DNA from 2 places in the Pseudoalteromonas sp. HF66 genome. Region 2 is predicted to be linked to the other one. Evidence: predicted binding sites of a transcription regulator. Region 2 holds the regulator's gene; the other holds the start of a gene.
What was found. The regulator FliA, encoded in region 2, starts transcription of late flagellar genes. The targets are predictions, from matches to a motif close to CTAAAGNTNNNNNNNNNNNNGCCGATA.
Positions count from the first base shown of each region.

Region 1: the regulator FliA is predicted to act here: its motif matches at 10,851-10,877, upstream of HCZ11_RS19020 (DUF5610 domain-containing protein).

Region 1 covers NZ_JAATOU010000031.1:10,938-23,183, forward strand. The annotation lists gene gspJ (type II secretion system minor pseudopilin GspJ) at 1-440, shown strand, start outside; gene gspK (type II secretion system minor pseudopilin GspK) at 443-1,438, shown strand; gene gspL (type II secretion system protein GspL) at 1,435-2,646, shown strand; gene gspM (type II secretion system protein GspM) at 2,643-3,116, shown strand; gene HCZ11_RS18970 (type II secretion system protein N) at 3,120-3,878, shown strand; gene HCZ11_RS18975 (YecA family protein) at 3,898-4,512, shown strand; gene HCZ11_RS18980 (hypothetical protein) at 4,509-4,712, opposite strand; gene HCZ11_RS18985 (hypothetical protein) at 4,712-5,071, opposite strand; gene ccoG (cytochrome c oxidase accessory protein CcoG) at 5,349-6,779, shown strand; gene HCZ11_RS18995 (serine/threonine protein kinase) at 6,845-7,819, shown strand; gene HCZ11_RS19000 (thiol:disulfide interchange protein DsbA/DsbL) at 7,851-8,474, shown strand; gene HCZ11_RS19005 (thiol:disulfide interchange protein DsbA/DsbL) at 8,493-9,131, shown strand; gene HCZ11_RS19010 (DUF523 domain-containing protein) at 9,190-9,642, shown strand; gene trmA (tRNA (uridine(54)-C5)-methyltransferase TrmA) at 9,645-10,742, opposite strand; gene HCZ11_RS19020 (DUF5610 domain-containing protein) at 10,907-12,022, shown strand; gene murI (glutamate racemase) at 12,089-12,246, shown strand, end outside.
Region 2 covers NZ_JAATOU010000004.1:147,832-160,077, reverse strand. The annotation lists gene HCZ11_RS06325 (ParA family protein) at 1-627, opposite strand, end outside; gene HCZ11_RS06320 (flagellar motor protein MotB) at 639-1,598, opposite strand; gene HCZ11_RS06315 (flagellar motor protein) at 1,605-2,369, opposite strand; gene HCZ11_RS06310 (chemotaxis response regulator protein-glutamate methylesterase) at 2,362-3,525, opposite strand; gene HCZ11_RS06305 (chemotaxis protein CheA) at 3,588-5,879, opposite strand; gene HCZ11_RS06300 (protein phosphatase CheZ) at 5,895-6,662, opposite strand; gene cheY (chemotaxis response regulator CheY) at 6,680-7,063, opposite strand; gene HCZ11_RS06290 (RNA polymerase sigma factor FliA) at 7,104-7,814, opposite strand; gene HCZ11_RS06285 (MinD/ParA family protein) at 7,841-8,701, opposite strand; gene flhF (flagellar biosynthesis protein FlhF) at 8,694-10,175, opposite strand; gene flhA (flagellar biosynthesis protein FlhA) at 10,196-12,246, opposite strand, start outside.

The DNA of each region.
Region 1 (12,246 bases), on a different contig from region 2:
GAAACGAAGCGGGTGACTTTCAAGAAACTTATGTTTTAGCTGGTCGCTACGTTCTTGATAGCCAATACGATGGCATTGGCTTTGTACGTGATGGTTGGATTAACCCAATTAATTTACTGCCGCGCTCTGAATTACAAGCAGTTGGCTATCGCGTTTTAGATGACAAACTTGAGCGTGTATATCGTGTATATGTCGATCAGTTAGATAACATGGAGCCTCGTTCGCAAGTCATTCTTGAAGATATCGAAGACCTTAAATTTGAATTTTTAGATGACAAAGATGAGTGGCAAGAGCAGTGGCAAATAAAAGCGTTACCAAAAGCTGTTGCAGTTACTATTCAAAAAATCGAACAAGAGCCAATTCGTCGAGTGTTTTTAGTGCCTGGTGAAGGAAAAGTAACAGCCCAAGCAAATGATGGCAATAACGGAACGGGTGGCTAGCCATGACTGCGATTAAACGCTCTAAAGGTGCGGCGCTTGTTATCGTTTTATTCATCGTGGCGCTTGCGGCTATGTTAGCTGTCGAGATGAGCGCTAATTTAATGGTGCAAGTGCAGCGTAGTAGCAATATTCAAAACCATCAACAGGCAAAGTGGTATGCCTTCGCTGCAGAAGAGCTTGCAATTAAGGCACTTAAACAAACTAAAAAAGATGAACCAGATAAAACGCATTTAGAACAAGTTTGGGCGCAGCAGGGAGGGGTACCATATCCGGTTGATAATGGCACCTTGAGTGGCACTATTACTGACTTGCAAGCTTGTTTGAACCTAAATGCATTGCATGTAAAGCCCGATCAACAAACGGATCCAAATAATAAAACTAATCCAGCACATAAGGCATTGTTGGCATTATTAGAAAATATTGAAGATTTACCATCAGATGAGTCTGAAGAAGCTATGGCTGATAGTGTGTTTGATTGGTTAGACGCTGATAGTATTACCTATCGCTCGGGTGCCGAGGAAGATGAATATTTATCTCGACAATACCCATATATGACTGCAAATAGTTATTTTGCTTCGACCTCAGAGCTTCGTTTAGTAAAAGGCTTTAATCCATTAGTAATGGAAAAAGTCTTACCATTTGTGTGTGTGATTCCAGGCAGTGAGTTGCTACAAATAAACGTTAATACACTACCTGTAGAAAGTGCCATTATATTAAGCTCGCTTATTGATGGCTTAAGTCTTTCAGGGGCTGAAGCGGTATTATCATCACGTCCTCAAGATGGTTATGATGATTTAGAAGCATTTTTTGAAGAGGTTAATCAACAAGGCGCACAAAATGTGAAAGCCGTTGAAGACTTATTCAGTATCAACAGTGAATATTTTAAACTACAAACGCAGGCTGAATTTGCAGAGCTGCGTTTTTCGATGACCACCTTACTCCATGCCACTAATGGTACAGTAACGATACTGGCGCGAAAATTTGGAGGCGTACAGTGACAGAGATATTGTTGATCCGTACGGGTCAAACATTAAAAGACAGCCTTAATTGGCTAATTTACTCACCAACAGAACAAGAAATAATTGCCAGTGGCGAAATTGCCAATGCAACACAACTTGGTGAGCTTACAGAGAGAGCGCAATCACGGGAAGTGGTTGTACTATTGCCAAGTGATCAAGTACAACTAAAAACAGTTGCTTTGCCAACCAAGTGGAGCCGCAAGCTAGAGCAAGCACTTCCTTACATGCTAGAAGAAGAAATAGCCTGTGATGTTGACGACTTATTCATAGCGATTGCAGAACCAACACTTATTGATGAGAAGCACGCTATTAACATCGCGATGACCGATCGTGAATGGTTTGAGCAATGGCTGGCTGAGTTCAATGAGCATGGTATCGAAGTATATAAAATACTGCCCGATGCTTTATTGTTACCTGATGTCGATGACAACGCTCAGTTACGTGCTATTGAGCTTAATGGTCAGTGGCTATGTAAACACGGTAACTGGCATATTGCCGCTGTAGAGACGAATTGGCTTGCTGGCTATTTAACGGCATTAGGTAACCCTGATGTTGCACACTTTAGTCCAGCAACGGGTTTTCCTGATACGGTTAACCTAAATGCTCGAACAGAACAATACGATTTACCATTAGCTTTATTTGCCAAACAATTACCAGAGGTTAATTTTAACCTGCGCCAAGGCGTTTATCAGCTTAAGAAAAAATCAGCGATTTGGTGGGGCTATTGGCAAAAGGCCGCTATTGCAGCTGGTGTAGCGTTAGTGTGTAGTGTCGGTGTTAAGTCACTTGAGCTCTATAAGTTAAATAGCGAACTTGAAGCAATGAAAGCCGAAGTAGTTGCCAATTATCAGCGTGCTTTTCCTAACAAAAAAGTGCGTCCGCAACTTATTCGCAGCCAAATTCGTAATGAACTTGCATTAATCGATGCAGGTAGTACGGCAGGCTTTTTAGATTTGACTAACGATCTGGTCTCGATTTTTAGTCAAGTGAAAGACTTCACACCAGAAACGCTTCGTTATGATCAAGGCCGTAACGAATTACGTATTCGTGCGCGCGGCAAAGATTTCCAGTCATTCAGTAAAGTTAAAGCAATTTTAGAACAGCGTGGCTTAACCGTTGATCAGGGTTCGCTGAATAATGATGGTGATTTTGTCGTTGGTGAAATTAAGTTACGAGGTGCGGCATGAAAAATCAAATAATCAATTATTGGCGCTCGTTAAAAGAACAAGAACAGCAACTTGTTATTGTTGCAGGTGTGGTGTTTGTTATTTTTGTGCTAGTTATGGGAGTCTTTCGTCCACTTAACACGGCTATCGAAAAGGCTGAGCAAGACACTATAAAACAGCAAGAGCTATTAGTTTGGGTTGATGAGAGTATTGCTAAATTAAAAGCAAGCGGTAATGCACGTAGTACGAGCAGTCGTAGTTTAAGCCAAATCGTTAATAGCACCCGTAATCGTTATCAAATTATCATTAGTAAAATGCAGCCGAATGACAATTCACTTCGTTTAACAATTGATTCTGTTGAGTTTAATAACCTTGTTGAATGGCTTGATGAATTGGTTAATTCGCACGGCGTACTAATCGAGAATTTAGATTTAAGTAAAGATGACAAATCAGGCTTTGTGCGTGTAAGTCGTTTGGTACTAGAGAAGTAAACGATGAAAAGAGTTATTTTATTAATCACAGTGTTTGTGATGTGTTTTTTGGTGTTTACGCTGGTAAAAACACCCGCTGCCGTTGCACTTGATTTAGCTAAGCCGCATTTACCAAAGCAATTACAATTAGGTAAAGCCAGTGGCACGCTATGGGACGGCCGCATTATGCAGGTACGTTTTGATGGTGAGCAATTAAATAATGTGCGTTGGCAGTTATCAGGCTGGTCACTGTTCACAGGTAAATTAGTGGGTACGGTGCGCTTTGGCAATCCTCGTGATAAAGCGGATATATCTGGTCATGGTGATTTTACATATGGTCTCTTTAACCAAACAGTCACTGTGAAAAAGACTACTTTACGCTTAACGGTTGAACGTGCCATGGAGCGTTTACAACTCCCTTTACCGATTAGTGCACAAGGCCGCGTAATAGTTGATTTAGACGAGTACAGCTCAGGTCAGCCTTATTGTGAGAGTTTAAGCGGTGAAATCGCGAGCCCTAACATTGATGTCAAAGGAATGAACAACTGGTTTAGTATTGGTCCTCTGAGCGGCCGTTTAAGTTGTAAATCGGGTGATGTAGCGGTACTGGTAGACCCAGAAAATCGTTTAGGACTTGAAGCTGATGCAGTATTAAAAGCGAATCTAGACTTTAAAGTAGCTGGCTATATTAAACCTGAAGCAAGCTTACCAAAAGAAGTGCATGATGCAGCTAAGTTCCTTGGTCGTCCTGATAACGAAGGCCGTTATCCGCTTAACTTTTAAATTGGATTAATTGAATAGTATGCAATTACCTAAGTTTTCAAAGCAGCAAAGCGAGCTTCTAAGTCAGTTTTTAGCGCAGCATCCAGATGCGCTTACTTTGGCGCAAACCCAAGGTTACTTGTTTGCCGTGATTTGTGCTCCTGAGCCGCTTGATGTTCACCAGTGGTTAGAAGAGGTTGCACCAGGCTCTGATGGGCAAATGGATGAGCAAGTACTGTTTGCATTTATGGCCTTGTATCAGCAGATCAGCGAGCAAGTATTTGAAACGGGTTTTGCATTACCTGTGAGCCTACAGCTGAGCTCTCAAGGGCAACAATACCTAGATATTCAAGAATGCCAGCATTGGAGCCAAGGTTTTATGCATGGTGCACAAGGCTACGTTAATAAGCTACTAAGTGCTCCACATTTAGCTGATGAACTTAAAGAAGCGTTGGCTACCGCGCTGCAAAGCTTAGGCTTTTTTACTCTTGAAAGTAGTGAAATTGCAGCCCTCGCAACTGAGCATGGTTTATCTGAAGGGCAATTATGTCAGCAGCAGTATGAAGTGATGAATGAGTTTGCCGCTGGCTTTGCAGAACTTATTGAAGTTGTTGCTGTAAATAGCCAACTTTATAACGATGAGGGCTGGAACTAACCCAGCTCTAATAGGATGTCTGTGCAACCTTTGCTACAGCGTACAACGCCTTTACCTGGCTGATCAGTTTTTAAGTCTAAGGTAAGGGCGCCTTTACACACTTCACAGTATAAGGTTTGCCCTTTACCCAGCTTTTTTAACATATTGCGCTGTTTTGCGAACGAATCGCTGGTTTTTTTGTTTAAAGCAGAAAAGTCCATTACTTGTTTAGCCTTTCCTCAAGCGCATTCGAGACAATACTACATACTCGGTTTAAGCGGTCACCATAAAAATACAAGTTAATGTCTTTTTCACGGCAGTAGTGTAAGTGAAAAATTTGCAGCTTGTCGTCTGTTGTAAATGTGTCCTCAATATATTCAAGCTCTGAATTAGATAAATTGAGTTGTGACTTAATATTATTTTTTGCCATATTCGCCGCGGGACTACGATTAATTTTACTCGCATCAGATAGTAATGATACGCCATCTCCTAGTAACCTTTCCCTAGGCTCTTTGATCAAAGGGTGATCAATCGTGAAAAGTGCTAAAATAATAAGCACTAAAATAAGAAATTTTTTCATAGCACAATAATCTTTGATCTAAATAAATACGGTATAGGTGCAAGTTTAATAAAATGGTCGTTTTAAAAGCAAGCAGATACGATTAAATAATTAAAATGTCGTATTTTCGATCAATCCCTGAAATTTTTTATAGATTGAGTATAATGCTTTATAGATTTGAAGTTTCAGAAATCTTTGAACGTAATGAGATGTATTCTGATTTGCCTAAGAGCTTAGAGAACCATCTGCTATAAACATATGTTTGAATGTTATTTCCTAGTGGCGTTGAGGAATTTTAATGGATAAACAGATTAAGGTTAAAAATATCCCAACGGAAGTGAAAATCCAGAAACCGGAAAATGCTTCCCTCGATGATAGATTTAATCCACGCAACCGTATTTATGTTCGAGCTGTAACTGGCTTACATCAATTGCTCAGACAGCGAATTGGTTTTGTTGGTATGCTTGCGTTTATGTTACTACCTTGGATTAATTTCCACGGCCAACAAGCTGTATTGTTCGATTTGGTAGGGCAAAAGTTTAACATTTTTGGCTTAACGCTTTGGCCACAAGACCTGACAATCCTTGCCTTTATTTTAATGTTGGCGGCTTTTGCTCTTTTCTTGGTAACTACTTTCTATGGTCGGGTTTGGTGCGGTTATACCTGTCCACAAACCGTTTGGACCTTTATTTTCATTTGGTTTGAAGAAAAGTTTGAAGGTAGCGCTAATCAGCGTAAGAAACTTGATCAACGCCCGATGGATTTTGATAAGTTTTGGCGAAAAAGTGCTAAACACGGAAGTTGGTGGTTATTCTCACTTTATACCGCATTTACCTTTGTTGGTTATTTTACGCCTATCCGCCAACTATTACCTGATCTGTTTACTCTTGATGCAACAGCATATTCATATATTTGCTTAGCCGTATTTGCAGTGTGTACCTATGGTAACGCGGGTTGGATGCGCGAAATTATGTGTTTACATATTTGCCCATACTCTCGCTTTCAATCAGCTATGTTCGATAAAGATACCTTCACAGTAAGCTATGACGAAGCGCGTGGTGAGAGCCGTGGTCCACGTTCACGCAAACAAGATCCAAAAGAGCTCGGCTTAGGTGACTGTATTGACTGTAACTTGTGTGTTCAGGTTTGCCCGACGGGGATCGATATCCGTAATGGTTTACAATACGAATGTATAAATTGTGGTGCGTGTATCGATGCATGTGATGGGGTGATGGATAAAATGAATTACCCTCGCGGACTTATTTCCTATACCACAGAGCGTAATTTAGAAACACCAGATAACAAAACCCATGCACTTCGTCCTAAGTTAATTGGCTATCTCGTCATCTTAGTGCTGCTAACTGGCGCGCTGGTGGCGAACATTGCAATGCGTAAACCTATGGACTTAGATATTATTCGTGACCGTAATCAGTTATACCGTGTTGACTTTAATGGTTTAGTTGAAAATACCTATACATTAAAGGTTATCAATAAAGCGCAACATGAGCAGACATTTAATATTCGTGTCGAAGGGCTTGATAACTTTGAGTACATAGGCAAACAAACATTCACTGTGCCTTCTGGTGAATCATACAATGTACCACTGTCATTGGTTGTTGACCCTTATGATTTGAAAAAGCCAATGACAAAGTTTGAGTTTATACTTTCTGTCGATGGTGAGCCTGATGTGCAGATTTCACAGCCGAGTAACTTCTTTAAGGCACGATAATTAAGTACACTGAGTAAATGAATAAAAAGCGGGATTTTCCCGCTTTTTTTATATGATGAGACATTATGAGTAAATTTAGTTTTGTTGACCTTACACCCGATTCAATTTTAGATGCAGTTGAAAGTATCGGTGTCTATGCTGAATCAGGACTGCTGGCATTAAATAGCTACGAGAACCGTGTTTATCAATTTAAAGCAGAAGATGGCCAACGATATGTTGTTAAGTTTTACCGACCAGAACGCTGGAGTAAGGCGCAAATCTTAGAAGAGCATGCGTTTGCATTTGAACTTGCTGAGGCCGAAGTGCCGGTTGTTGCGCCTGTTATTATCGAAGGGCAAAGCTTGTTTGAGCATAATGGCTATTTGTTTACGTTATTCCCTAGTGTGGGTGGCCGCATTTTTGAAGTTGATAATTTAGATCAACTCGATGTGCTTGGCCGTTTAATTGGTCGAATGCACCAGGTAGCAAAAGCAAAGCCATTTGAACATAGGCCTGTGATCAGTTGCGAAGAATATCTTCAGACAGCTAAAGTTCAGCTACAGGCAAGTAACTTGGTGCCAATGACATTAGAGAACGCCTTCTATACAATTTTAGATTTGGTAATCAAAGAAACCACACAACAGTATAAAAATGTTGAAACTATCCGCCTGCACGGTGACTGCCATGCTGGTAATATATTGTGGTCTGGTGATGCATTGATGTTCGTTGATTTGGATGACAGCCGACAAGGACCTGCCATTCAGGACCTTTGGATGATGCTCAGTGGCGATCGTAACAACCAACTGTTACAGTTAGACACTTTAGTGGCTGCCTATGAAGAATTTTGTGACTTCGATCACAGCCAATTAAAACTGATAGAACCACTCAGAGCGATGAGAATGGTGCATTACATGGGGTGGTTGGCAAAAAGATGGGATGATCCAGCATTCCCACGGAACTTTTCATGGTTTGCTGAAGACAAATACTGGGAGCAGCAAATACTAGCGTTAAAAGAACAGCTTGCAGCGCTACAGGAAGCACCATTAAAATTATTACCATAAATTTTTAAAAGCTAATAAAGACGAGAAAATAATGTTTAAAAAATTAAAGTTAAGTCTACTCATTTTATGTTTACCTTTTGCAGCCCTTGCTGCTGATTTTGAAGCAGGTAATCAATATGAAGTTTTAAAAGTTGAGAAAAGTGCAACACCGCAAGTAACCGAGTTCTTTTCGTTTTATTGCCCACACTGTTTTCAGTTTGAGCCTGTAGCAAAAGCATTAACTGCAAGTCTTCCTGAAGGTACCGAGTTTGTAAAAAGCCATGTTAACTTTTTAGGTGGTGTATCTAAGCAAACACAAAGTAATTTAAGCTATGCCTACTTAATTGCTAAGCAGCATGGCAAAGCAGAGCAAGTTGCTGACCAAATTTTTAATAGCATCCACAGACAACGCGCTTTACTTAAAGACATGAAAGACGTTAAAGCATTACTTGCGACCAATGGTATTAGCAACGATGTGTTTGATGCTGAAATTGCAAGCATGCCAGTGATTAGTGCTGAAAAAGCGATGCAAGATAAACAGCAAAAATATTCTGACATGGGTGCGTTAACAGGTGTGCCTACTTTTATCGTAAATGATAAATATAAAATCAATTTAAATACCATCAAAAGCCAGCAGATGCTTGATGAGTTAGTCGAATTCTTATTAAAACAATAATTTTGGAGTAAAGAAGTAATGATCAAGTTAGTAAAAGCTGTATTAATGGCTGCCACGCTAGGTTTAGCGGCAAATGCCTCAGCTGCTCAATATGAAGAAGGTAAGCATTATGAAACGATTGATGCACGCGCTTCTAAAAAGCCTGAAGTAAAAGAGTTCTTCTCATTCTACTGCCCACACTGTAATAACTTCGAGCCAGTAGTGAAAGAGCTTAAAACACTTCTTAAAGAGGGCGTAAAGTTCAAAAAGAGTCATGTTGATTTTTCAGGTCCTCGTGACCCAGAGATTCAAACCATCTTAGCGCAAGGTTATGCGACGGCTAATGTGTTACCACAGAAAGACGCGTTAGTAGCCGCTGTGTTTAATCATATTCACGGTAAGCGTGCACGTATTAACGAACTAGCTGATATGAAAGACATCTTCGTTTCACAAGGTGTATCGGCTGAAGATTTTGATAAGTACTACAACAGCTTCTCTGTACGTACTATGGCGTCTAAAATGAAACGCGACCAAGAATACTACCAACAAAAAGGTGCTTTAAAAGGCGTTCCAACTTTTATTGTTAATGGTAAATATCGCGTGATTATAGGTGCGGATTCAGGTATTAGCGATGCAAAGAGCATGGCAGACTTAATTAATTACCTAGCTGATAAATAAGTTTAGTTTAATTAAAATTAAAGCTCCGCACGCGGAGCTTTTTTTATTGGTAAAGCAAATGCAAAAAATACTAGTTTCAAGCTGTTTGTTAGGAAACCCTGTTCGTTATGACGGGCAATCGCAAAATTTACTTCATCCTGGCTTAGAAACTCTAAAACAGCAGGGAAGGCTTATTGCATTCTGCCCTGAAGTAGCTGGTGGCTTACCTACACCAAGGCCGCCAGCAGAAATTAAATTGGGAAGAGTACTCACCAAAGGTGCGCAAGATGTCACAGTGCAATTTGCTTATGGTGCAGAACAAGCTCTTAAACTTTGCCAAAAGCAAGGTATTCGTTATGCCTTGTTAAAAGAATCAAGCCCGTCATGTGGTCGCAATACGATTTACGATAGTAGTCATTCTGGAAGGAAAATTTCAGGGATGGGGTTAACTGCAAAGCTGTTAACTGACAACAATATAGAAGTGTTTAGTGAGCAGCAGTTGCCAGCACTATTTAAAGCGCTGGCAGACTAATTTTATTTACGCTGTAAAAACACACCTGATTCGATGTGGTGGGTGTAAGGGAATTGATCGAAAATAGCAAAACGCTTTACTGCATGGGTTTTGCATAAGTGGTCAAGGTCACGCTCTAGGGTATCTGGATTACACGAGATATAAATAATATTATCGTAGTTCGCAACTAGGTCACAAGTCAGTGTATCCATGCCAGCACGTGGTGGGTCCACCAAGATTGTTTGGCAGTTATAGCTTTTCAGATCAATGCCATCCAAACGAGAGAAAGTGCGCTCGCCTTTCATTGCTTGAGTGAACTCTTCACTCGACATACGAATGATATCTAAGTTTTCAACCTTGTTCTGCGCGATATTGTATTGTGCAGAGTAAACCGATGATTTTGAAATCTCAGTCGCTAATACGCGGTCGAATGAATCTGCAAGAGCAATGGAGAAATTACCATTCCCGCAATATAACTCCAGTAAGTCATTGCTAAGTGGTTGGCAAAGCGCTTGTGCCCACTCTAGCATCTTGATGTTCACTTTCGCATTTGGTTGAGTAAAGCTATTTTCGACTTGTTGATAGATAAGCTCTTTACCGTTTACGTTTAAACGCTCAATAACGAAATCATTACCAATCACTTCTTTTTGCTTGCGAGCACGGCCAATAAAATCAATTTTAAACTGTGTGCTAAGTTTTGCTTTAAGCTCTTTAATAGCTTGTAGCCACTGCTCATCTAATTGTTTGTGGTATAACAAACTAACTAGAATCTCGCCACTTAAGCTTGAAAGATAATCGATTTGAAACAGCTTGCGACGCAGAACTTCATTGTCTTTTAAGTTTTCGATCATGGCTTGCATGACTTCACCCACTAAAGGCGCTGCAGGGTCAAACTCGTCAACACGGATCTTTTCTTTAGTTTGTTGATCAAACATGATGTGAAAAAGGTCTTCACCTTCATGCCAGACACGAAACTCTGCACGTTGGCGGTAATGAATAGGGTCAGAGCCAAACACTTCTAATTTTTCGACCCCAAAACGTCTAAACTGTGAGGTGATGCGCTGCTCTTTCTCACTCAATTGTGCATCATATTGAGTTGTATCAATTTTTATAACCGCCATGGCTGATTACCTTTTATCTCTTAGCTTTATAACGGCGCTATTGTAGGGAGCGCTGAGGATTTGTCTAGTTTTGTTATTTATTTTAGTGTCGTTTTTTTATACAAAAAACTTAAGTTCTGTGGTTTTTGGCCGATAATGAGTTAACCATAACATGGAGTCGGATCATGAAAATTGGCAACCTAGGCTATATGCCTAATACAAATGTGAATAAATACAATGGCAAACAGGCATTGCAGCAGCCTACTATTCAAAATCGTCAAGATAGTTACCAGCAACGAGGCCGAGAGCTGGCTGCTAAAGTTCTTGATGATAAACTTGCTGAGGCACTAGGTTTACCTAAAGCCGAAGAGAAAAAAGATAAACCACTGTTCGACTTTGAAGAGATCGTTAAAAACGTTCTCGACTTTGTTGGCGGTGCGCTTCGCAAAGCAAAAGCAGATGGTGCTGATGATGAAAAGCTCAAAGGTATGCTTGGTGATGCACGAAAAGGTGTACAAATGGGCATCGACGATGCTTATGATGAGCTAAAAGGGTCAGGTATTCTTAATGATGACATCGAAGAGGGTATCGAAAAGTCTAAAGAAGGTATCTATAAAGGTATTGATGAATTAGAAGAAGACTTGTTCAATCCTAAACCAAATTCGGTTTCAGTAAGCCAGGCCCAATACGTTAGTTTAAGTAATAACGCAGAATACACTTTCACTACTGCTGAAGGTGATGAAGTGAGTATTAGCTTTGCTGATGCATACGAAAGTAAGTCAGCAAGCGGCTATAGCAAAAATGGCGATAACGAAGCGTTTGTCAGTGAATCTTCTCAATCACGTGACTTATCATTCTCGATGACAGTCAATGGTGATTTAAATGAGCAAGAGCAGCAAGCTATCAATGAATTGATGGAAGACTTGCAGAGTGTTAGCGAAACATTCTTCTCTGGTTCATTAGAAGATGCCTTTGAACAAGCTAAAGAGTTGAACTTAGGTAACGAGCAACTAGTTGGCTTTACGATGGATCTGAAACAAACAAAAACAGTTGCTGCTATAAAAGGGTATGAAGAATATAAACCATCCCCTGAAAAAGAAGTCGCTGATAAAATAGCGCCATTTAATGACGATTTGAAACAAGCGTTCAATAAAGCGGGTGAGTTAGGTTTGCAAAATGAACTTGCTGGTATCTTACAATGGTTAAACCAAGATAAAGAAGAAGTAAGCAAGCTGGTGGATTATACCAAAGCAATGTTTGAACAAATGAATAAACTACGTTCGGCAACTGAAGAAGCTTAACCCTTTCTTTATTTTTATATAGCTGCATGGCAAACTGCTGGCCTTTGATGATCCGAGGTAAGCAGTTTGTCAGTTCATATAATGGTGTTTGATTCTGGTATAGGTGGGACAACCGTACTTGAACAGATCCAAGCACTGATCCCAGATGCTGATTATAGCTATTTTATGGATAATGCTTTATTGCCATATGGCGCGCAAAGCCAGCAAACGATTATAACCCGCCT
Region 2 (12,246 bases):
ATCTTTGTAATTATCCTGCAGAGTCTTATAAGCTTCAAGTGATGCTTTAGTACGTTTGTCGTACATTGTTGGAATAATCGTATATTGGTACTGTTTTGCTTGCGATGTTTGCATCAGCTCCATCGTACGCATCATACGGTCAAGACCTTTCAAGGCCAAAAACTCTGTTTGTACTGGTACTAATATCCGTTCGCTCGCTGCAAGTGCATTCACCATTAAAACACCTAAAACAGGTGGGCAATCAATAATTGCATAATCGTAATGGTCACTAATTTTAGCTAGTGCTTTTTTAAGTATCAGACCCATACCATTTTTATTGCCCATGCTTCTATCTAGCGTAGCAATTGCCATTGTCGCCGGTAAAATGTCAAGATTCTCTAGCGTAGATGGGCACAGAGCCTGTAAAACTTCTTCACTGGCCATACTATTGCCGCGTGCAAAGATATCATACACGCTGACTTCAAGCTCTTCAGAGTCAATGCCAAAATAATAAGTTAATGATGCGTGCGGATCAGTGTCAATAAGTAACACTCGTTTTCCTTGTAAAGCAAGAATGCCAGCAAGGCTAACAGCTGTTGTTGTTTTCCCTACCCCACCTTTTTGATTCGCTACGGTCCAAACTTTCACATCACACCTTATTATTGTTCATTGCGCGTGGTAATCCTAATGCCACCGTGCGGTAATTGAATCACTTTAATGCTGTTATCATCACTTGGCAACTCAATTTCTGTCGTCTTTTCCGGTTGATTTTGTGATTCTTGTTCAGTACTTTGCGGCTCTTCGGGGGGTAAACCATACTTCGATAACGCTACGACCACTTTACGGTTCTCCGCGCGACCTTGCTCAGTGTCATTACTAGCGAAAGGTGAATATTCACCATAACCTTCAATAGCCATTCGAGCAGGATTAATACCTAAACTCTCAAGTTCAACAAGTATTGATGTTGCACGGGCTACCGATAACTCCCAGTTAGAGCGAAACATTTCATTACGAATACCTTCGTTATCAGTATAACCACGCACGCGGATATAGTTATCAACAGGCGCTATAATATCTCTAACTAAACCTACAACTTCCTTTGCACGTTGCTGTGCAACAGCACTGCCCGAAGAAAACAACATACCTGAGCTTAGTTCAATAATAAGCCAGTCTTGATGAAGCTCTAAACTTGCTTCACCATCACGAATTTCATCAATGAGTGCAGATTGTAGTTTAGTTAGCAAACTATCAAGGGGCTTGCCTAGATGCTTTTTATCAATATTACTCGTTTCACTTTGCCCATCAAGTAATTCAGGCCCTTGCTCATCCTTTCGGATACTTTCACCGTAAAGGATGTCTTTTTCTGGACTGACTCTGTCTGTTAAAATTCCGGTGCCGTTCACTCCGGTTCCAACTTGCTGTTGCTCACGAGCTGATTTCTCGAAAACCTGCTCAAGCGAATCGGAGAGAATTTGAAAGTCTTCATTTTTATTAATTGCTATGGCATACATGACCACAAAAAAAGCAAACATGATAGTCATGTAATCGGCATAAGAAACAAGCCAACGCTCGGTATGTTGGTTTTTTGACGTGTTATGACGCAGACGACGGCGCATCATAATAAATTACTCTTCAACTAAGCTTGGACGCTCAACACGGTACGCCTCAAGTTTTAGTTCTATATTCAGTGGGCTTTCACCTTGCGAGATAGCAATAATGCCTTCAGCAAGTAATTCATGATACAGCATCTTTTGTTCAATTTGCTGCTTTAACTTATTGGCCATAGGTAAGAATAATAAATTAGCTAAACCTACACCGTAGATGGTAGCGATAAAAGCGGTGGCGACACCCGCACCCAATTTTTCAGGATCTGTTATAAATTGCATTGCCTGAATCAAACCAAGTACCGCACCTAAAATACCAATTGTTGGGCTATAACCCCCCATCGCTTCATAAACTCGGCTAACCTCTAACAAGCGCTCTCGTTCAAGCATTAAGTCAATTTCAAGGGTATCTCTAAGCTTTTGCTCATCGATACCATCAACGAGTAGGCTCAACCCTTTTGCCGCGTATGGGTCTGTATGAGTAAGTGCCTCAGATTCAAGCGCTAAGTAACCTTCTTGGCGTGCTTTGTGCGACCAGCGCTTTACTTGTTCGATAGCTGCATCAATATCATGATATGGCGGAAAGAACACCCAATGACTAATTTTGAGTGTTTTTGCAAAAACACTACCAGGGGTCTGGAGCATAACAGCCCCAAGCGTACCGCCAAGAACAATAATCAGCGCAGGTCCATTGAACAAAGCTGTGACAACGCCGCCTTCTAATGCATAACCAAATGCAATAGCACTAATTGCGATAATTAAGCCGAGAAAAGACAGCTTATCCACAGCCAGTCTCACGCGTTAGGCGGGCTGCAACATCTGTGAGCGCTAAGCTTTCACTAGCCAAACCAGCATTCGCAACGGCTTGTGGCATACCATACACTACACTGGTTTTTTCATCTTGCGCCCAAATAGTTGCACCGACTTGCTTAAGCATACGCGCTCCATCACGACCATCAGCACCCATACCCGTTAACACCACGGCTAGAACATCACCGCCATAGGTTTTTGCTGCACTCGCAAAGGTGACATCAACACTTGGCTTATAAGTAATACGTGGGCTATCATCTTCAAACACACGTAATGTACGAGAGCCGCTGCGCCCTTCAATCAACATTTGTTGACCACCTGGCGCTAAATAGGCTGTACCTGGCATTAAGCGGTCACCATTTTGCGCTTCTTTCACATTGATTCTGCATAAACCATTGAGGCGTGCTGCAAAAGCAGGAGTAAACGCAGCTGGCATATGTTGAATAAGCAAAATAGGATGCGGAAAGTTAGCAGGCAGCTGAGTTAAAATGGTCTGTAGCGCAACCGGCCCACCAGTTGATGTACCAATAGCAACCAATTGATATTGCTTGCCCGAAGCTCGAATTTTACTTGTACTCGATGACGATTCCGCAGGCGAACTAGCAGGAGCTGAACGGCTAAAGCTGCGATCAGGCTGAACAATACCGCTGCTAGTACTTGTAGCGCTACTGCCCCTTGGTGCAGGAGCCGGAGTTGGTCTCGAAATAGGTGTCGGACGCGAAAAACGAGAGAGGCGACGACGACCAATTTCTTTTACTTTATTTTGTAAAAGCGCGATTGCATCTTCATTATTACGTGCAATGTCTTCGAATTTTTTCGGTAAAAAATCTAAAGCACCAGCATCAAGTGCATCGAGGGTTGCTGTTGCACCATCACGGGTGAGTGATGAGAACATTAAAATAGGAGTCGGTGTTGCTGCCATTATTTCTTTCACAGCACTAATGCCATCAAGAACTGGCATCTCAACATCCATAGTAATTACATCAGGTCTTAATTCACGGGTTTTATCTACCGCCTCACGACCATTAACGGCAAAACCAATTACCTGAATATTGCTGTCTTGCTCTAAAATTTCGCTTACTCTGCGGCGAAAAAAGCTTGAATCATCAACAACTAATACTTTGACTGCCATTGGCACTCTCTTGTTTTATATCATTTAAAGTGCAGCTAAACACTGCACTTTATTATTTATTATTAGCCAACGTAATGTTTAAGCATACTAGGTACATCGAGGATCAATGCAATCCCACCATCAGAAGTAATTGTCGCACCTGCCATTCCTGGCGTGCCTTGTAATAAGGCATCTAAAGGTTTGATAACCACCTCTTCTTGACCAATTAATGAGTCAACAACAAAGCCCACTTGTTTAGTACCTATTTGTACAATCACCACGTGACCTTCTGCTTTACGCTCTTGGCGGTTGGCACCTTTTACTAACCAATGTTGTAAATAGAAAAGCGGAATCGCTTTTTGACGAACTATTATTGTCAGTTGGCCATCAACTACGTTAGTTTTAGTTAAATCAAGGTGGAAAATTTCGCTTACGCCAGCAAGCGGTAGAGCAAAGGTTTGCTCACCTACAACAACCATTAGAGTTGGTAAGATAGCAAGCGTTAATGGCACCTTAATTTCTAGTGCAGTACCTACGCCCAATTCCGACTGGATGTTAACCGAACCATTTAACTGGGTTATTTTAGTTTTAACCACATCCATGCCGACACCGCGCCCTGAAATATCAGAGATCTCTTCTTTCGTTGAGAAACCAGGAGCAAATATTAGGTTGTATGCTTCTGTATCCGACAAACGGCTTGCTTGATCATGATCAATTACACCCTTGCTGATTGCGATTTTTTTCAGCTTATCAGCATCCATACCAGCACCATCATCACGAATGGTAAGCAGAATATGATCACCTTCTTGTGATGCTGAGAGCGTGACTGTACCTGTACGCGGTTTACCTGCAGCTTCACGCACATCTGGCATTTCAATACCATGGTCTACAGAGTTACGCACTAAGTGCACCAATGGATCAGCAAGTGCTTCAACAAGGTTTTTATCTAAATCGGTTTCTTCACCTACTAGCTGCAGATTAATGTCTTTTTTCAAGCTACGAGCTAAGTCACGAACTACGCGTGGGAAACGACCAAATACTTTCTTAATTGGCTGCATCCGGGTTTTCATTACCGCACCTTGTAAGTCTGCGGTTACCACGTCTAGGTTCGAGATGGCTTTACCCATTGACTCACTGTTGCTGTTATTCGCAAGACTTACCAAGCGGTTACGAACCAATACAAGCTCACCAACCATGTTCATGATTTCGTCAAGACGTTTGGTATCAACACGAACCGTTGTTTCTGCCTGTGGAGGCGGAGCCTTTTTCGGTGCCGCTGAAGCTGCTGGCGCTTTTGCAGGAGCTGGAGCAGGTTTACTAGCTGCAGCTGCAGGTTTCGGTGCAGGTGCCGGTTTAGAGGCTGCAGGCTGAGCAGGTTTTGTAGGTTCAGCTTTTGGTGGCTCTGGTGCTTTTTCCGCGGTTGAACTTTCCAATGATTGAGGAGCTGTGCCTTTGCCATGTAACTCGTCAAGAAGTGCCTCAAACTCATCATCACTAATTTCATCGTCTGAATCGCTGCTTGCTGCCTCTGCAGTAGGGGTGGCAGAGGCTGGCTCAATAGAACTTGTAGCTTCAGGCTTGGCAGTATTATCTTGTTTTACTTCCCCAAAATTACCAACACCGTGCAATTCATCTAATAAACTATCAAATTCATCATCGGTAATATCATCACTGTCACTGCTATTTGACTCAGGAGCAGATGCTGCTGGTCCTTGGCCTTTTCCGTGCAGCTCATCTAACAGGCTTTCGAATTCATCTTCAGTGATTTCGTCAATATTTTGAGACTCAGCGCTGCTATCAGCAAGACCGCAGCCATCAAATAACATATCGAACGCAAATGGGTCATCTTCATCGATGTTGTCTGTTGCTGTATCTGCTGTGACTTCAGGCGTATCAACAACAACCTCTTCAACTGCTGGTTCTTCAGGTGCAACTGCAACGTCCTCTGCTACAGATAAATCTTCACCTGCAAGCTCTTCTGCAGTAGGCGGCTGACTTAATTTATGAAGGACTTCTAATAGGGCTGGATCTGCAGGCTCTGGTTGTTCGCGATTTTGAATCGTGGCGAACATTTCATTAATAGTATCAAGAGCTTGTAATATTACGTCCATTAGCTCAGGCGTAACAGTGCGTACACCTTGGCGTAATAAATCGAAAACATTCTCTGCGCCATGACAAGCATCAACAAGTTCAGTCATACTTAAGAAACCTGCACCACCTTTAACAGTGTGGAAGCCCCTAAAAATGGCGTTTAATAGATCTTTGTCTTCTGGGTTGTTTTCAAGCTCAACTAATTGCTCCGACAATAGCTCTAAGATTTCTCCTGCTTCAACAAGGAAATCCTGTAATATATCTTCATCGACTTCAAAGCTCATGCAGCTACTCTCCTCTTAGAAGCCCAGACTTGATAATAGATCATCGACTTCATCTTGTCCTGAAACAACATCATCGCGAGACTCTTTATCAATAATCGGCCCTTCAGGACCTGCTAGTGTGTCACTTGGTGCAGGTGCTTTTTCTATGGCCTGTTTTTCTTGTTGTTGATGACCATCTTCTTGACTGCCAAACACAGTTAAGAGATTAATTAAACTGTCTTCTACTTCTCGCACTAGTTCAATGACACGACGAATAACTTGTCCAGTTAAATCTTGATAATCCTGCGCCATCAGCACATTGGTCATCAAGCCTTGAAGCTCATCGGTTTTTGTGTGCGAGTTATTCATGAACTTATCTAGGCTATGACATAACGATTTAAATTCACCGAGTTCAATTTCTCGGTTCATTAAACGATCCCAAGTAGGCTTAATTGCAGCAATTTCATCAGCAAGTTGTTGCGCTATCGGTAAACTTGCTTCAACTGCATCCATAGTTTTATTGGCGGCACTTTCTGTCATTTCCATAACATAATTTAAGCGCTGCTTAGCATCTGGGATAGCGTCGGTAGTTAAATCAGCGAGACGAGTATCTAGGTCAAAGTTTTTTAACGCTTCATGAAGTTGACGCGTCAATTTACCGACTTCAGCAAACAACTCTGATTGCTCTTTTGACGCAGCATCAAGAATTAGCTTATCAGCTTTTTCTTGTTCACCATTTTCAAGATACTCAACAAGTTGACGAGCTTGCTCTAAACTTATTTGAGGCGCAGCAAGTGCTGACATAAGCCTCTCCCCTTAGATTAACCTAAACGTTCAAACACTTTTTCCAATTTGGTTTTAAGTGTCGCAGCAGTGAATGGTTTAACGATATAGCCATTAACACCTGCTTGAGCAGCAGCAACAATTTGTTCTTTTTTCGCTTCAGCTGTCACCATTAACACAGGAATATGCTTAAGGCTATCATCAGCACGAATTGCGCGTAACAAATCAATACCTTGCATACCAGGCATGTTCCAATCTGTTACAACAAAATCAAATTCTTGATTTTGTAGCATTGGCAATGCTGTTGAACCGTCGTCAGCTTCCTGCACATTGGTAAAACCTAAATCCCTTAATAGATTTTTAATGATACGTCTCATTGTAGAAAAATCATCAACAACAAGAATTTTCATGTTTTTATCCAAAACATCCTCCGGTGAGGTTTGAACCTTTATTTACTTACTACTAATTAATCCAGTCATTGATTTTTGCTTTGAGCTTAATCATCGCCTGACCATGTATTTGACTCACACGCGACTCGCTAACATCGAGTATGTGTCCTATTTCTTTTAAGTTCATTTCGTCGTTGTAGTACAAAGACAAAACGAGAGCATCTCTTTCTGGTAACGATTGGATAGCCGTTAATAGAGACTGGTTAAACCGCTCATTTTTAACGTTATTAAACGGTTTGTCTAGTCCTAAATCCTGACCTACTGGTGTGATGACATCTTCATCCACGCCTAAGTCTTCAATGCCTAATACTTTACTAGAATTTACATCATGTAGAATATGATGGTACTCATCCAGTGTAATATCAAGTTTTTCAGCTACTTCAGTGTCTTTTGGTTCACGATTTAACGTGCTCTCTAATTCGGCAATGGTTTCTGCCACTAGGCGGGCATTTCGGTGAACTGAACGTGGAGCCCAGTCACCTCGGCGAATTTCATCCAGCATAGCACCACGAATACGAATACCAGCGAAGGTTTCAAAACTAGCACCTTTGCTAGCATCAAAGTTTTTTGACGCTTCAATCAGGCCTATCATGCCTGATTGAATTAAGTCATCGAGTTGCACACTGGCAGGTAAACGAGCAATTAGATGGCACGCCACTTTTTTCACTAAAGAGGCATGTTTTTCAACAATCGCATTTAAATTTTGTGCTGATTGATATCCCATCGCTTTATTCACCGATGTTGTCATAGTTAGCCGTTTACTAGTTTTTCAATAAAAAATTCTAAATGGCCAGACGGTTGATTAGGGATCGGCCATTTAACTGCTTTTGTTGCTAATGTTTTAAACGCCACCGCTGCTGGTGAATTCGGGAATAATTCAACGATTACTTTTTGACGGCGCGTAGACTTACGCATGTTCTCGTCATAAGGAATGGTTGCAACTAACTCCATCGAAACATCTAAAAAACGATCCGTTACTTTTGAAAGTTTAGCAAATAATTCTTGCCCTTCACGCAAACTGCGCACCATATTGGCAACAATTTTAAATTTATATACGCCATGCTCACGGCTAAGTACTTTTATAAGTGCGTAAGCATCAGTAATTGAGGTGGGTTCATCACATACAACTACAACAACGTCTTGGGCTGCACGAGAAAAGCTTAATACCATGTCTGAAATACCTGCGGCGGTATCAACAATTAAAATATCAAACTCAGTGTTTAACTCGCTAAATGCACGTATAAGACCTGCATGCTCAGATGGCGATAATTCAACCATACTTTGAGAACCAGACGTTGCTGGTACAATTTTGATTCCTGCAGGGCCTTCGACGAGAATTTCATCAAGCTCACACTCGCCCGACAAAACATGAGATAAGTTACGTTCAACACGAAGGCCAAGCATCACGTCACAGTTTGCCAAACCTAAATCGGCATCTAATACTAATACACGATTTCCTTGCTGGCCTAATGCGATTGCGGTGTTGAGTGAGACGTTGGTTTTACCCACTCCACCTTTACCGCCAGTAACAGCGATAACTTTAACGCCACTATTATTATTTTGATTCATTTTGCGCAGGCCGCTTGCTTGATCTAATACTGTGTTAATCATACATCCCTACTGTGTTCGACGCTACTGCTTGACGTCTTGAATGTTGTGCTTTTGCTCGTTTTAAATACAATTGTTCAGCTTTTTTCACTAGTTTTTCAGCATTCGCTACGCGAATATCCTCAGGAACGCGCTGACCGTTAGTAAGATACCCTATTGGCAGACGATTTTGAATCGCTATGCTAATAATCTCACCTAAACTTAAAGATTCATCCAATTTAGTGAAGATACAGCCACTTAGGTGAACCTTTTTAAAGTGTCTTACGGTTTCTTGCAACACATTTATCTGCGCTGTAGCACTTAATACTAAATAACTACGAATATCAACACGCTGATTACGCATTAAGGTGTTTAATTGTTCAGTTAAGCGTAAATCTCGTTGGCTCATACCCGCAGTGTCTATTAATACTAGACGCTTATTACGTAAATGGTATAACACTTCAGCTAATTCATTCGCATCTTTTACTTGCTTTACACCACAACCAATAATACGACCATAAGTAGCCAATTGTTCGTAGGCACCAATTCTGTATGTATCAGTGGTGATCAGTGCAACTTTATCAGCACCATATTTTTGTGCTCCAAGTGCTGCTAATTTCGCAACTGTGGTTGTTTTACCAACGCCCGTTGGACCAACTAGTGCAAAAACTCCACCTTGGCGTAGGATTTCGTTGTTAGTTGTATGCATTTGGTTTTCAACCATTTGCAGCAGCGCTTGCCATGCTTGTTGGCGAGATACATCATCAGGAATAAAACACGCCATTTGCTCAGCAACATCACGCTCAATCCCCATACCAGCTAAACGATCAATCATACAAGCGCGTGTTGGATCACGGCGCGCCATATCTTGTTGCATTAATCCAGATACTTGGTGTTCAAGTAATTGACGAATCGCATTCATTTCTTCGCGCATAGTCGTCATTTCTGATTGATTAGCTGGGGCTGAGTTTTTATGATCAGCGGGTGAGTCTAAATCATCAAAACCTGCGTCTAAATCGTCATCAAACCCTAGGCTATGAGCTTGAGTTTGTACACGAGGTGCTGCTTGCTGCTGATAACGAGGAGCTTGCTTATATTCAGGCTGTTGCTGCTCAAAGCTTGGTTCTTTTGGTTGATAATGTTCACTCGTATCAATACCAGATTGACTAAACATTGACGCCAACTCTGGCGAACGAGGGCGTGGGGCTTGACGCTCAAGTAACGCTTGTAGGCTATCAGCAACTTTCGCTTGCGGCTCAGGTTTAGCACGCATTGGCTCAGGCTTAACAAAATTATGCTGTGGTGCAGGTGCTGATTGTGCCACTGCAGGTTTAGCTTCGGCTTTCGGGGCTGCTTTGTCGTAATCAACAGCTGCAACGATTTCAACGCCGTTAGCAAGCTTTTTGTTCGACATAATAACCGCATCAACACCTAACTCATCTTTCACTTCTTTCAGTGCAGTGCGCATATCTTTAGCAAAAAAACGTTTAATTTTCATGGTTCAACCCCTTTACTATCCTATTGTTGGCCTACTGAGCTGACAATCTTAATCTGTCTTTCGTCTGGTACCTCTTGATAAGACATCACCCTTAAACCTGGGATTGTGTACTTAACGAAGCGAGATAACACAGTACGTAACATTCCTGACGTTAACAGTATCGAAGGTTCACCGGCCATTTCTTGGTTTTGATGCGCTTCATTCAATGATTGTTGAAGTCGCTCTGCAAGGCTTGGCTCTATTCCGGCACCTTCGTCACCTGCATTCTGAAGTGACTGATGCAACATCTGTTCCAACTCAGGCGCCAAGGTAATGACAGGGATCTCAGAAGACATACCAACAGCGTCTTGAACGATAAGTCTGCGAAGTGAAATTCGCACTGCAGCCGTTAGTACATCAGGGTCTTGGCTACGTGGACCATACTCAACAAGGGTTTGAACAATCGAGCGCATATCGCGAATTGCCACCCCTTCATTGAGTAAGTTTTGTAGCACTTTTACGATAGTAGTAAGTGGTAATACGTCAGGAACCAGTCCTTCAACAAGACGTGGATGACTCTTCGCTAACATATCTAATAAGTTTTGTACTTCTTCATGACCAAGTAGTAAAGCAGCACTGTTCGTGAGTAACTGACTAATATGAGTTGCAACTACCGTTGCTGAATCAACGACGGTATAGCCAAGTGATTGTGCTTCATCTTTTTGGTCAGGTTTGATCCAAACCGCATCTAATCCAAATGCAGGGTCTTTTGTGGCAACCCCTTTGATTGGACCAAATACTTGGCCTGGATTAATCGCTAGCTCATCACCATGTTTAAGCTCACCCTCACCGCTTGAAACACCCATCATAGTGATTCTGTATGCATTAGGGTCGAGTTCTAAGTTATCACGAATATGTACAGGAGGTACTAAGAAACCAAGCTCCTGAGAAAGTTTCTTACGTACACCTTTAATACGATTTAGCAGTTCACCACCTTGAGATTGGTCAACAAGTGGAATTAAGCGATAACCCACTTCTAAGCCAATAACATCAACTTGCTGTACGTCATCCCAGCCAAGCTCTTTTTGTTCTTGTTTATTGGCAACACCAGTACCAGGCGCACCACCATTTGCTTCTTGCTCTGCTTTTTCAGCTTCTGCTTTGGCTTTTTGTTGTTGTGTGAAATAAGCAAGGTAACCAAGTAAAGCACCTAAGCTTAAAAACGCGATGTGCGGCATACCTGGTACTAGACCCATGATGATCAGAATACCTGATGCAATATAAAGTGACTTTTCGTTACCTAGCTGTGTCTTAACTTGGTCGCCCATATTGTGCGACTCATTCTGACGAGTAACAACGATTGCAGTACCGATAGAAAGTAACAGTGAAGGCAGCTGTGCAACAAGACCATCACCAATAGTCAACAAGGTGTAGACTTCCATCGCACGGCTGAAAGATAAGTCATGTTGGATCATACCGACGAATAAACCACCAACGATATTGATCACTAGAATGACGATACCTGCTATTGCATCGCCTTTTACGAACTTACTAGCACCATCCATTGAACCATAGAAGTCGGCTTCACGGGTGACTTCTTCACGGCGTTCACGGGCTTGCTCTGCACTGATAAAACCTGCGTTTAAGTCAGCATCAATCGCCATTTGTTTACCAGGCATTGCGTCAAGAGTAAAGCGAGCTGATACTTCAGAAATACGGCCAGCACCTTTGGTGATAACCACAAAGTTAATAATGATTAAAATAAGGAAGACCACTAAACCAACAGCATAGTTACCGCCGATAACAACCGAGCCAAAGGCCTCGATAACTTTACCAGCTGCATCTCCACCATTATGACCTTCTAGCAATACCACACGGGTACTGGCAACATTCAGCGCTAAGCGCATGATAGTTGCAATCAGTAGAACCGCCGGGAACATACCAAATTCAAGGGGCTTCATGGTATAAACCGTAACCAGTAACACCACGAGTGCTAAAGCAATATTAAACGAAAAAAGAATATCTAAAAGAAACGGAGGCAGAGGTAATATCACCATACCCAGCGCAGCAAGTACCATTAACGGCGTACCGA